Regions from separate parts of the Pseudomonas sp. LBUM1646 genome, predicted to be linked through region 1. Evidence: predicted binding sites of a transcription regulator. Region 1 holds the regulator's gene; the other holds the start of a gene.

Region 1 (5,872 bases):
GGTGGCGGCAGGCCTGATGGCGGTCATGGGCCTGGTGCCCGGCATGCCGCATTTCTCCTTTCTCAGCATGGCGGCCCTGGCGGGTGGCGGTGCTTACCTGTTCTGGAAGAAGCAGAGCGTGGTCAAGGTTCAGGCTTTGCAAGAGGTCAAGCGTCAACAAGAGCTGCTGCCATCCCCGGCCCGCGCCCAGGAAACCAAGGAATTGGGTTGGGACGACGTGACCCCGATCGACATGATCGGCCTGGAAGTCGGCTATCGCCTGATTCCGCTGGTGGATCGCAACCAGGGTGGTCAACTGCTGGCGCGGATCAAGGGCGTGCGCAAGAAGCTGTCCCAGGATTTGGGCTTCCTGATGCCGACTGTGCACATTCGTGACAACCTCGACCTGGCGCCAAGCGCCTATCGCCTGACCCTTATGGGCGTGATCCTCGCTGAAGCCGAGATTTACCCGGATCGCGAGCTGGCGATCAACCCGGGGCAGGTCTACGGCACGCTCAACGGCATAACCGCCAAAGATCCGGCTTTTGGCCTGGAGGCGGTCTGGATCGAAATCAGCCAGCGCGCCCAGGCCCAGTCCCTTGGTTACACCGTGGTCGATGCCAGTACGGTAGTGGCAACCCACTTGAACCAGATTCTGTACAAGCACTCCAGTGAGCTGATTGGCCACGAGGAAGTGCAGCAACTCATGCAATTGCTGGCCAAAAGCTCGCCGAAACTGGCTGAAGAGCTGGTGCCGGGTGTGGTTTCGCTGTCGCAACTGCTCAAGGTGTTGCAGGCGCTGCTCGCCGAACAAGTGCCGGTTCGGGACATTCGCAGCATTGCCGAGGCTATAGCCAACAATGCCGCCAAGAGTCAAGATACTGCCGCTCTGGTGGCGGCGGTGCGGGTCGGCGTATCCCGCGCAATCGTCCAAAGCATTGTAGGGACTGAGTCGGAGCTGCCAGTTATCACCTTGGAGCCAAGGTTGGAACAGATATTGCTCAATAGTCTTCAGAAGGCAGGACAAGGCTCGGAAGAGGGCGTTCTGCTGGAGCCAAGCATGGCAGAGAAGCTGCAGCGCTCGTTGATCGAAGCGGCACAGCGTCAAGAGATGCAAGGTCAACCGGTGATTCTGCTGGTAGCCGGTCCGGTTCGCGCGATGCTTTCGCGGTTCGGCAGGCTGGCAGTCCCGGGTTTGCACGTGTTGGCGTATCAGGAAATCCCTGACAACAAGCAAGTGACCATCGTTGCGACAGTAGGGCCCAACGGCTGAGGTAGTGGTTTATGCAAGTTAAGCGTTTTTTCGCCGCCGATATGCGTCAGGCCATGAAACTGGTTCGTGATGAGCTGGGGGCTGATGCCGCCATTATTGGCAACCGCCGGATCGCCGGCGGTGTCGAGCTGACGGCTGCCCTGGATTACAAATTGTCGGCGCTGGCCCCGCGCGTTCCGAACATGGAGCTCGAGGATGAGCTGCGCAAGACCCAGTCGCGCATCGTCACTGCCCAGGCCGAACTGAGCCTGCGCGGCGAAGGCGAGACCGACGGTGACAAGACCACCAATCGGCAGTTGTTCGCCGGCCTGCCGTTGACCGCCGCCGAGCCGCTGATCGAACCGACTTACGAACAGCCACGCCGTGCTGCGCCGGCCCCTGCGCCAGCCGCCGGTGGTGTTGACCCGCGGGCTTTCGATTCGATGCGCTTCGAGCTCAACAGCCTGCGCGAACTGATGGAAGTGCAACTCGGCTCCCTGGCCTGGAATCAGCTGCAAGGCAGCCGTCCGGCCCAGGCGAACCTGTGGCGTCGCCTGCAACGCATCGGCTTGTCCGGCCCGTTGTCGCGCGATCTGCTGGCACTGATTACCGATATTGAAGAGCCTCGTCAGGCCTGGCGCATGTTGCTGGCGCACCTGGCGCGGATGATCTCCACACCGGAAGTCGAGCCACTGGAAGAGGGCGGCGTGATTGCCATGGTCGGCCCTGCCGGCATGGGCAAGACCACCACCCTGGCCAAGCTCGCGGCCCGTTACGTGCTCAAGTACGGCGCGCAAAACATCGCGCTGGTGAGCATGGACAGCTACCGCATCGGCGCCCAGGAACAACTCAAGACGTTGGGCCGCATTCTCAATGTGTCGGTGACCCACGTCGATCCGGGCCAGTCCCTGGTGCAGGCGCTGGAGCCATTGCTGCGCAAACGCGTGGTGCTGATCGATACCGCGGGCCTGCAAGCCAGCGATCCGGCCCTGCGCATGCAGCTCGAAAGCCTGGCCGGTCGCGGCATCAAATCGAAAAATTATCTGGTCCTGGCAACCACCAGCCAGAAACAGGTTCTAACCGCTGCTTATCACAGTTACAAGCGGTGTGGGCTGGCCGGCTGCATCCTGACTAAACTGGATGAAACGGCGAGTCTGGGCGAGGTGTTGAGCCTGGCCATCAGTCATGAATTGCCGGTGGCTTACCTCACCGATGGCCCGCGTATTCCAGATGATCTGCATCTGCCGCGGCGTCACCAGTTGGTCAGTCGCGCGGTCAGCGTGCAAATGCAGGAAGAACCCAGCGAAGAAGCCATGGCTGACATGTTCGCTGATATTTACCACAGCCCGACCAAGCAGGTTGGCTGAGGTACTAATGAACAGTTTTTGTACCTACATCGATGGTCTGCCATGCATTGTTCAGTTAATGAACGCGCAGCCAGTAATGTGGCCTCCGTCTATGCAAGACAAGGTAAAGAAATAACATGGGCAGCATGCATCCCGTACAGGTGATCGCGGTGACCGGCGGCAAAGGTGGCGTCGGGAAGACTAACGTGTCAGTGAACTTGTCCCTGGCTCTAGCAGAGCTTGGCCGGCGCGTCATGCTGCTGGACGCCGATCTGGGTCTGGCGAACGTCGACGTTCTGCTGGGACTGACGCCCAAACGTACCCTGGCCGACGTGATCGAAGGCCGCTGCGAGCTGCGCGACGTTCTGTTGCAGGGCCCGGGCGGTATCCGCATCGTCCCGGCCGCGTCCGGCACCCAGAGCATGGTTCATCTGAGCCCTGCCCAGCATGCCGGCCTGATCCAGGCCTTCAGCGATATCGGCGATAACCTCGACGTATTGGTGATCGACACCGCTGCGGGTATTGGTGACTCGGTAGTCAGTTTTGTCCGCGCCGCCCAGGAAGTGTTGCTGGTGGTCTGCGACGAGCCGACCTCCATCACCGACGCCTACGCCCTGATCAAACTGCTGAACCGCGATTACGGCATGAACCGCTTCCGCGTCCTGGCCAACATGGCCCAGAGCCCGCAAGAAGGTCGCAACCTGTTCGCCAAGTTGACCAAGGTCACGGACCGCTTCCTCGACGTCGCCTTACAATACGTCGGCGCCGTGCCTTACGACGAAAGTGTGCGCAAGGCCGTGCAGAAACAACGCGCCGTCTACGAAGCCTTTCCGCGCTCCAAGTGCGCCCTGGCGTTCAAGGCGATTGCACAGAAAGTCGACACGTGGCCGCTACCGGCCAACCCGCGTGGGCATCTGGAGTTTTTCGTCGAGCGCCTCGTGCAACAGACCGCAGGACCCGTCCTATGACAGCCAGTGGCTACAACCTCTACAAGAAGTCGGCACGTGATGCGCAATACGAGCTGATCGAGCGTTACGCGCCACTGGTCAAACGCATTGCTTATCACTTGCTGGCGCGTCTGCCGGCCAGTGTCCAGGTGGAAGACCTGATCCAGGCCGGGATGATTGGCCTGCTTGAAGTGTCGACCAAATACGACGCCAGCAAAGGCGCGAGTTTCGAAACGTACGCGGGCATTCGAATCCGTGGCGCGATGCTCGATGAAGTACGCAAGGGGGACTGGGCACCACGTTCGGTCCACCGCAATACCCGTATGGTTAGCGACGCAATTCGCTCGATTGAAGCTAAAACCGGCCGTGATGCTAAAGATCACGAAGTTGCGGCCGAACTCCAATTGAGTCTCGACGATTATTACGGGATTTTGAACGATACCTTGGGCAGCCGCCTGTTCAGTTTCGACGACCTGTTGCAGGACGGCGAACACGAAGGGCTGCACGAGGATGGCGCCAGTGCTCATCTGGAGCCGTCACGCGATCTGGAAGATGAACGCTTCCAGACTGCGCTGGCGGACGCGATTGCCAATTTGCCGGAGCGTGAGCGACTGGTGTTGGCGCTGTACTACGACGAAGAGCTGAACCTCAAGGAAATCGGTGAGGTCCTGGGTGTCAGCGAATCGCGTGTCAGCCAGTTACACAGCCAGTGCGCGGCCCGTTTGCGGGGGCGTTTGGGGGAGTGGCGAGCGCGCTGAAGGCAGTGTGGGGACACTGCGAACGAGGCTGGTGTGGTGTTGAACTGCAGCGGTCTCGATTTGTTGTGCTCCAGACAGTCATTTGAGTGCTTTGCCGGATTGATTGAAATGGCGCGTCCAGGTGCTGGGCGCGTTTAAGACTGCTTGGAGGTCGAATTGGACAAGAACATGAAAATCCTCATCGTTGATGACTTCTCAACGATGCGGCGGATCATTAAAAACCTGTTGCGTGACCTTGGGTTCACCAACACGGTCGAGGCTGACGATGGCACCACTGCCATTCCGGTTCTCAACAGCGGCAGCATCGACTTTCTGGTAACAGACTGGAACATGCCCGGCATGACCGGCATCGACCTGCTGCGCCACGTGCGCGCCGATGAGAAGCTCAAGAGCCTGCCCGTGCTGATGGTGACCGCGGAAGCCAAGCGCGAACAGATCATCGAAGCGGCCCAGGCCGGTGTTAACGGTTATGTGGTCAAACCCTTCACGGCCCAGGCGTTGAAAGACAAAATCGAGAAAATTTTCGAACGCATCGGTTGAGCAACTGCGCCACGGGGGAGCTATGGAGCATAACGAATCTTCACAGGGCGATTTTGAATCGACCCTGAAAAAACACGCGGTCGAACTGGTCGAAAGCCTTGAAAAAGGCAGGTTCGGCGACGCTGTGCAACTGATCCATGAGCTCAACCAGACCCGTGACCGCGGCCTGTACCAGGAAGTGGGCAAGCTCACTCGCGAACTGCATAGCGCGATCGTCAATTTCCAGATTGACCCGAACATGCCGCAAGCCGAGGAAGTCTCGCAGATCACGGATGCCACCGAGCGTCTGGGTTATGTGGTCAAGCTGACCGAGGCCGCTGCCAACCGCACCATGGACCTGGTGGAAAACGCCACGCCGCTGGTCAATGGCCTGAGCAATGAAGCCCAGGCGTTGAGCACCGACTGGGGACGGTTCATGCGTCGCGAAGTCGGGGCTGAAGAGTTCCGCGAGCTGGCGCGGCGGGTCGACGGATTTCTGACACGCAGCAGCGAAGACAATCGCACGGTGTCGAGCAACCTGAACGACATTCTGCTGGCTCAGGATTACCAGGACCTCACCGGTCAGGTGATCAAGCGCGTGACCCAATTGGTCACCGAAGTTGAAAGCAACCTGCTCAAGCTCGTGCTCATGGCCAGCCAGGTAGACCGCTTTGCGGGTATCGAGCATGACCGTGAAGCGATGCTGGCTGAAAAAGATCCGCAAAAACATCTCTCTCAGGGTGAAGGTCCGCAGATTCATGCCGATAAAAGAGAAGACGTTGTGTCCGGTCAGGACGATGTGGACGATTTGTTATCCAGCCTAGGATTTTAGAGTTTTAGCATTTTAGGTTTTTTAGGTTTTTAGACCTCAGGAGCACCCCCTTAATGAGCTTCGGCGCCGATGAAGAGATCCTTCAGGATTTCCTGGTTGAGGCCGGCGAGATTCTAGAGCAACTGTCCGAGCAGCTGGTCGAGCTGGAAAGCCGACCGGATGATGCGGACTTGCTCAATGCAATTTTTCGCGGTTTTCACACTGTAAAAGGGGGCGCCGGCTTCCTCCAGCTCAATGAG
Region 2 (5,872 bases), 1.4 Mb from region 1:
GGCAGGGCGGTCGCCCCCCCTGTCAGGCCTCGAGCAAGCGTGTCACAACCTCGAATGCCGCGTCCTTGCGTTGTTGCCAGTCACCTTGCAGTACCTGATATGGCTGGCGGTGCAGCTCAAGCCATTCGTGGCTGGCCTGGAAAAAAGCTTGGCGTTCTGCCAGTTGCGGTTGGCAACGCTGCCCGTCGTCATGCCAGGCTACGGTTTCAGGGCTCAGCAGCAAATGCAGGTCGTACTGCCGTGCCAGCAATGCTTGCTCGATCCAAGTCGGGCAAGCACCAAACAACGTGCGACTCCAAAGGATATTGCTCAAGAGGTGCGTATCGAGAATCAACAATGACGGTAGTTTGGCCCGTGCTTCATCTTCCCAGGCCAACTGGCCAAGAGCGATGCAAGTAATGTCATCGTAACGGGTCTCGCGGGCTTCGCTGTCGATAAAATGCCGAACGTACTCACCGACCAACAGGCCGCCAAAATGGGCCTGAATTTCACTCGAAAGCCAGCTTTTGCCGCTGGATTCCGGGCCTGTCAGCACCAACACTTTCATGTGTGCAACGCCGGATCAGCGCGCCATTCGCGCCAGCCTTGCACGGCGATCAGGGCGAACAAGCCGTAGAGAGTGGCGGTCAGGTACAGGCCTTTATAGATGAACAGGCTGACAAAGATCACATCGAGGACGATCCACAGCGGCCAGCATTGCACGCGTTTTTGCGCCATCCATAACTGCGCCACCAGGCTGAAACCGGTCAACGCAGCGTCGAGCCAGGGTTGCGCGGCATCGGTCCAATGGGCCATGGCAGCGCCCAGCAGCAAACTGCCGATGGCGCCCACAGCCAGCCCGAGCATGATCGAGCGGGCACCCAGTGCACTCACTTGCCGGCCGTCATGGGCAGCGCCGGCCCGGGTCCACTGCCACCAGCCATAGAGTTGCAGCGCGGCGTAGATCACCTGCAGCAACATGTCCGAATACAGCTTCACCTCGAAGAAGATCCAGCTGTAAAGCAGCACCATCACCAGTCCGATCGGCCAGCACCAGGGGTTCTGTTTGACCGTCAGCCAGACGGCGATCACGCCGAGGGCGGCAGCAAACAGTTCAAGCCCGGACATGGGGGTTCCTTGGGGAAGTCGAAGAGGGAGGCGATTGTAGCCGCAGGACCGACCAGCGCAAACCCACGTAGCAGCTGTCGAGCAGCGCGAGGCAGCGTTCGGCGGCGAAGCCGTCGTAAACCCTGCAATCGCGGTGCGCCTGAAACACCGCGGTGGCTGATTTTGCGACGGCTGCGCCGCCGAACGCTGCCTCGCGGTGCTCGACAGCTGCTACAGAGATCCGTTACACGCGGAATTGCTTCAGCAACCCATTCAACTGTTCACTCAATTCCTTGAGGTGAACGCTGGCCAAACTCGACTGCTCGGCCGCCAGTGCCGTGCTGTGGGACAACCCGGCTGCCTGAGTGACGTTCTGGTTGATGTCTTCCACTACGTGAGCCTGTTGCAGGGTGGCGCTGGCGATCGAGGCGTTCAGCCCGTTGAGGTTGCGCAAGGCCTGGCCGATGGCGCTCAGGCTCGCACCGGCCAGCCCGGCTTGCTCGATGGTCAGTTGCGACGCGCGGCTGCTGTCACTGATCACCTTGACCGCTGCTTCGGAGTGGTTTTGCAGGCGTTCGATCATCGCCTGGATTTCCGCCGTGGACTTCTGCGTGCGCTGAGCCAGCAGGCGAACTTCATCGGCCACCACTGCAAACCCGCGCCCTTGCTCGCCGGCCCGGGCCGCTTCGATGGCCGCGTTGAGCGCCAGCAGGTTGGTTTGCTCGGCAATCGAGCGAATCACTTCCAGCACGCTGCCGATCTGGGTACTTTCGGCGGCCAGGGTGCGAATCACTTCGACCGCTTGATCAATCGTGCCCGAGAGCTTGTCGATCTGCTGCAAGCTGCCATCGATGTTGACCTGGCCTTGCTGCGCCTGGGACTCGGCGTCACGCATTTCGCTGGCCGCGTGCTCGGCGTTCTTGGCCACATCCTGCACGCCGTAGGTCACTTCGTTGATCGCGGTCGCCACCAGTTCCATTTGCTGGGACTGTTGCTGGCTGCGTTGCTGGGCCTGCGCGGCGTCATTGCCCAGGTCGCTGGACGACTGGCCCAGGGCGCTGGCCGACACCTGCAACTGGCTGATCACCAGGCGCAGCTTGGCGGTGAAGCCATTGAAGTGGTGCGCCAATTGCGTGACTTCGTCCTGGCCATGGGTGTCGAGGCTGCGGGTCAGGTCACTTTCGCCGCTGGCAATGTTGGCCATGGCGTTCACGGTCTCCTGCAACGGTCGCACGATGCTGCGGGCAATCATGATCACCAGCAACGCCATAATCAGCGCAATCGCCAGACCGATGAACGAGGCTTTCCAGACTTGGCCGTAGAACTCGGCCTGCATGTCATCGATGTACACCCCGGAACCGATAATCCAGCCCCAAGGCTCGAACAGTTTGACGTAGGAGGTTTTTTCCACCGGCGCATTGGCGCCCGGTTTCGGCCAACGGTAATCGACCATGCCGGCGCCCTTGGCCTTGGCGATGATGACCATCTCGTTGAACAGCGCAAAGCCGTCCGGGTCGCGGATCGCCGACAGGTTCTGGCCTTCGAGTTTCGGGTTGGCCGGGTGCATGATCATCACCGGCGTCAGGTCGTTGATCCAGAAATAATCGTTCTGGTCATAGCGCAGGCCGCGAACTACGGTCAGTGCCTGTTTCTGCGCTGCTTCGCGGGTGAGGGTGCCGGCGGTTTCCAGGTCGTGGTAGTAGTTCAGGATGCCACTGGCGGTCTGCACTACGTGCTGGGTTTTTTGCGCCTTGGCGTGGTACAGGTCGTCGTGAATCTGTTTGAGCATCAGCATGCCCAACGTCAATAACATCACGATGGCCACGATCAAGATGAGCCACAAGCGTCGGCTGATCGACACACTGCGTAAGCTGTTCATAACGCTGTCACTCCAGATTCTTTTTCTTGTAATAAACGATCGCCAGCATCCAACCACACTTTGCTGATCGGGCATATCCGACCCAAGTCCAATTACACGGCGGTGTAAACGGGGCTTGTCTGATAGGATTTCGGCCTCGCACAGAAAAACCTGAATCCAAGTTGATTTTTCACGGGATTTTTACGGTTTTGTAGAGATCCTGTGCGCGCGCAACTTCAGCTACGCTGAGCGCAGTGAACGTATTAAAAATATTAATGGGGCATGCCTTAGCGCAATGCCTTTGGGGGATTGATGGATCTTTGGACGGCCTTTCAGGCACTGATACTAGGAGTTGTAGAAGGGCTGACGGAGTTTTTGCCCATTTCGAGTACCGGACACCAGATTATCGTCGCGGATTTGCTCAACTTCGGTGGTGAACGGGCGATTGCATTCAACATCATTATCCAGTTGGGGGCGATTCTTGCGGTGGTCTGGGAGTTCCGCCGCAAAATCCTCGACGTGGTCGTCGGCTTGCCGACTCAGCCAAGCGCACGGCGCTTTACCGCGAACCTGCTGATTGCCTTCATGCCGGCCGTGGTGCTGGGGGTGATATTTTCCGATTTGATTCACCACTACCTGTTCAACCCGATCACGGTGGCAGCGGCGCTGGTCGTCGGCGGGATTGTCATGTTGTGGGCCGAGAAGCGTCAGCATGAAGTACACGCTGAAACGGTCGACGACATCACGTGGCAAGACGCGCTGAAAGTCGGCTTCGCCCAGTGCCTGGCGATGATCCCGGGAACCTCGCGTTCTGGCTCGACAATCATCGGTGGCCTGCTGTTCGGGCTGTCGCGTAAAACCGCGACGGAGTTCTCGTTCTTCCTGGCGATGCCGACCATGGTCGCGGCGGCGGTGTATTCGGGGTTCAAGTACCGCCATCTGTTCGTGCCGGCCGACTTTCCAGTGTTCGCCATCGGCTTCGTCACCGCGTTTATCTTTGCGATGATCGCGGTCAAGGGGCTGCTCAAGTTCATTGCCACCCACAGCTATGCGGCGTTTGCCTGGTATCGCATTGCGTTTGGCCTGGTGATCCTGGCGACATGGCAGTTCGGTTGGGTCGATTGGGCTGCCGCCAAGCCATGAGTGATTCCAGCGAGCGGAACAACCCCGGGCGCCCGTCCGGGGGGCGAATCCAGCATCCACGCCTGAAACTGCTGGTATTCGCCGCCCTCTGCGCGCTGCCGCTGTATGGTTCGCTGACGTTGTGGCTGCGCGCGGTGTCAGTGATTCCGTTGGCGGCCTACGGGGTTGTCAGCGTGGTGGCGTTTTTCCTGTACTGGAGCGACAAGCGCAAGGCCCGCGCCGACACCTGGCGCACGCCGGAAAACGTCTTGCACGCGGTGGAACTGGCCGGCGGCTGGCCGGGCGCTTTGTTGGCCCAGCAAGTGTTTCGGCACAAGACCCGCAAAGTCTCGTTTCAGTTGGTGTTCTGGCTGATCGTGTTAATGCATCAAGTGTTCTGGATCGACCAGCTGTTCCTCGGCGCGAACCTGCTGGCCTTCTTCTAAAGAACACACACGTCTCCTGTAGCAGCTGTCGAGCACTGCGAGGCAGCGTTCGGCTGCGAAGCAGTCGTAAAATCTGCGCACGAGATTTTCCTGAAGCACCGCGTTGCCGAACGCTGCCTCGCGGTGCTCGACAGCTGCTACAGGTAGCGTTACGGCAGCATTAGTCCGGCCTGAGTGCGCTTGGGCAACTTGCTCACCACCAGTTGGTGGGAGCGTTGCAGCAGCGCTTTCAGTTCTTCGGCGCCCAGCGGGTAGGGCGTCTGCATGATGATCCATTGCGCCCGGGCCAGGTACGGCGCCGGGTGAATGCCCGGTCGGTCGCAATGACCGAGAAACAGGTCCTTGTCGACCTTGAACGCCAGGGACTCGCCCCGCAGGTTCTGCAACGCGAACATCTTGTTGCCGGCAATCGAAAACACCCGCACGCCACCCCATTTGTAATCCTCCCGCGCACCGGGCAGCCCCAGGCAAAACTGCGCGACATCGGCTTCGCTCATGCGTCCAGCCTTCATATCAATCGGTCCCCACAGGCATTGAATGATTCGATCAAATGGTCGAGCCAGGCGCGCACGGCCGGCATCACCCCGCGCCGATGAGGGTAGACCGCTTGCAACCAGCCGCCAGGCATCGACCAGTCGGGCAGCAGTTGGATCAAAGAGCCGTCCGCCAACTCCGACTCGCAATACATCATGGGCAGAACCGTAAAACCCTGCCCAGCGAGGGCACAGGCCCGGCGCACGATAAAGTCGTCGATGCCCAGCCGTGCCTCCAGCGCCAGGTCATAGCTTTTACCCTGTTGATCGAGCATGCGGAAATGCACCATGCGGTCGGGCTCCAGCGCCCCGAGCACCGGTAAACCCTTGAGGTCTTCCGGATGGTTGATTTCCCGGCCGTGCAGGAAGGCGGGACTGGCGACCATTAGTGTCTGCGCCTGACGCAGTCGTCGGGTGACCAGCAACGGATCTTCATCGCCAAGTTCGCGTACTCGCAGGGCGACATCGACTCCTTCTGTGACCAGATCGACCCGGCGGTTGACCAGCATCACCTCCAGCTGGACCTGCGGGTATTTCTCGAGAAAGTCGCTGATGATCGTCGGCAATATTTGATTGGCCAAACCCACCGGGCAGGACACCCTTAGTCGCCCTCGGGGTTCGCTGGACATGCTGGCCACCGCTTCGTCGGCCATCTCCGCTTCCAGCAACATCGCCTGACAGTGGCGCAAGTAGCGTTCACCCACGGCGGTCAGCTTGAGTTGGCGGGTAGTGCGTTGCAGCAGGCGCGCGCCCAGGCGCTCTTCCAGCTCGGCGATGCGCCGCGACAGCCGCGACTTGGGAATCCCCAGCAACCGCCCGGCCGCCGC

Evidence for each region. The regulator FliA, encoded in region 1, starts transcription of late flagellar genes. The targets are predictions, from matches to a motif close to CTAAAGTTTNNNNNNNNNNNGCCGNTAA.
Region 2: ACA071_RS14875 (methyl-accepting chemotaxis protein) is a predicted target of FliA. The motif match lies at 3,093-3,120, and genes of this name have one in related genera.

What each region holds. Positions count from the first base shown of each region.
Region 1 is NZ_CP166810.1:1,848,504-1,854,375, forward strand. It holds gene flhA (flagellar biosynthesis protein FlhA) at 1-1,252, shown strand, start outside; gene flhF (flagellar biosynthesis GTPase FlhF) at 1,264-2,598, shown strand; gene fleN (flagellar synthesis regulator FleN) at 2,715-3,545, shown strand; gene fliA (RNA polymerase sigma factor FliA) at 3,542-4,282, shown strand; gene ACA071_RS08230 (chemotaxis response regulator CheY) at 4,451-4,822, shown strand; gene ACA071_RS08235 (protein phosphatase CheZ) at 4,845-5,633, shown strand; gene ACA071_RS08240 (chemotaxis protein CheA) at 5,687-5,872, shown strand, end outside.
Region 2 is NZ_CP166810.1:3,207,407-3,213,278, forward strand. It holds gene ACA071_RS14865 (AAA family ATPase) at 23-547, opposite strand; gene pnuC (nicotinamide riboside transporter PnuC) at 544-1,107, opposite strand; gene ACA071_RS14875 (methyl-accepting chemotaxis protein) at 1,331-2,965, opposite strand; gene ACA071_RS14880 (undecaprenyl-diphosphate phosphatase) at 3,257-4,087, shown strand; gene ACA071_RS14885 (DUF1294 domain-containing protein) at 4,084-4,512, shown strand; gene ACA071_RS14890 (MmcQ/YjbR family DNA-binding protein) at 4,662-5,024, opposite strand; gene ACA071_RS14895 (LysR substrate-binding domain-containing protein) at 5,021-5,872, opposite strand, start outside.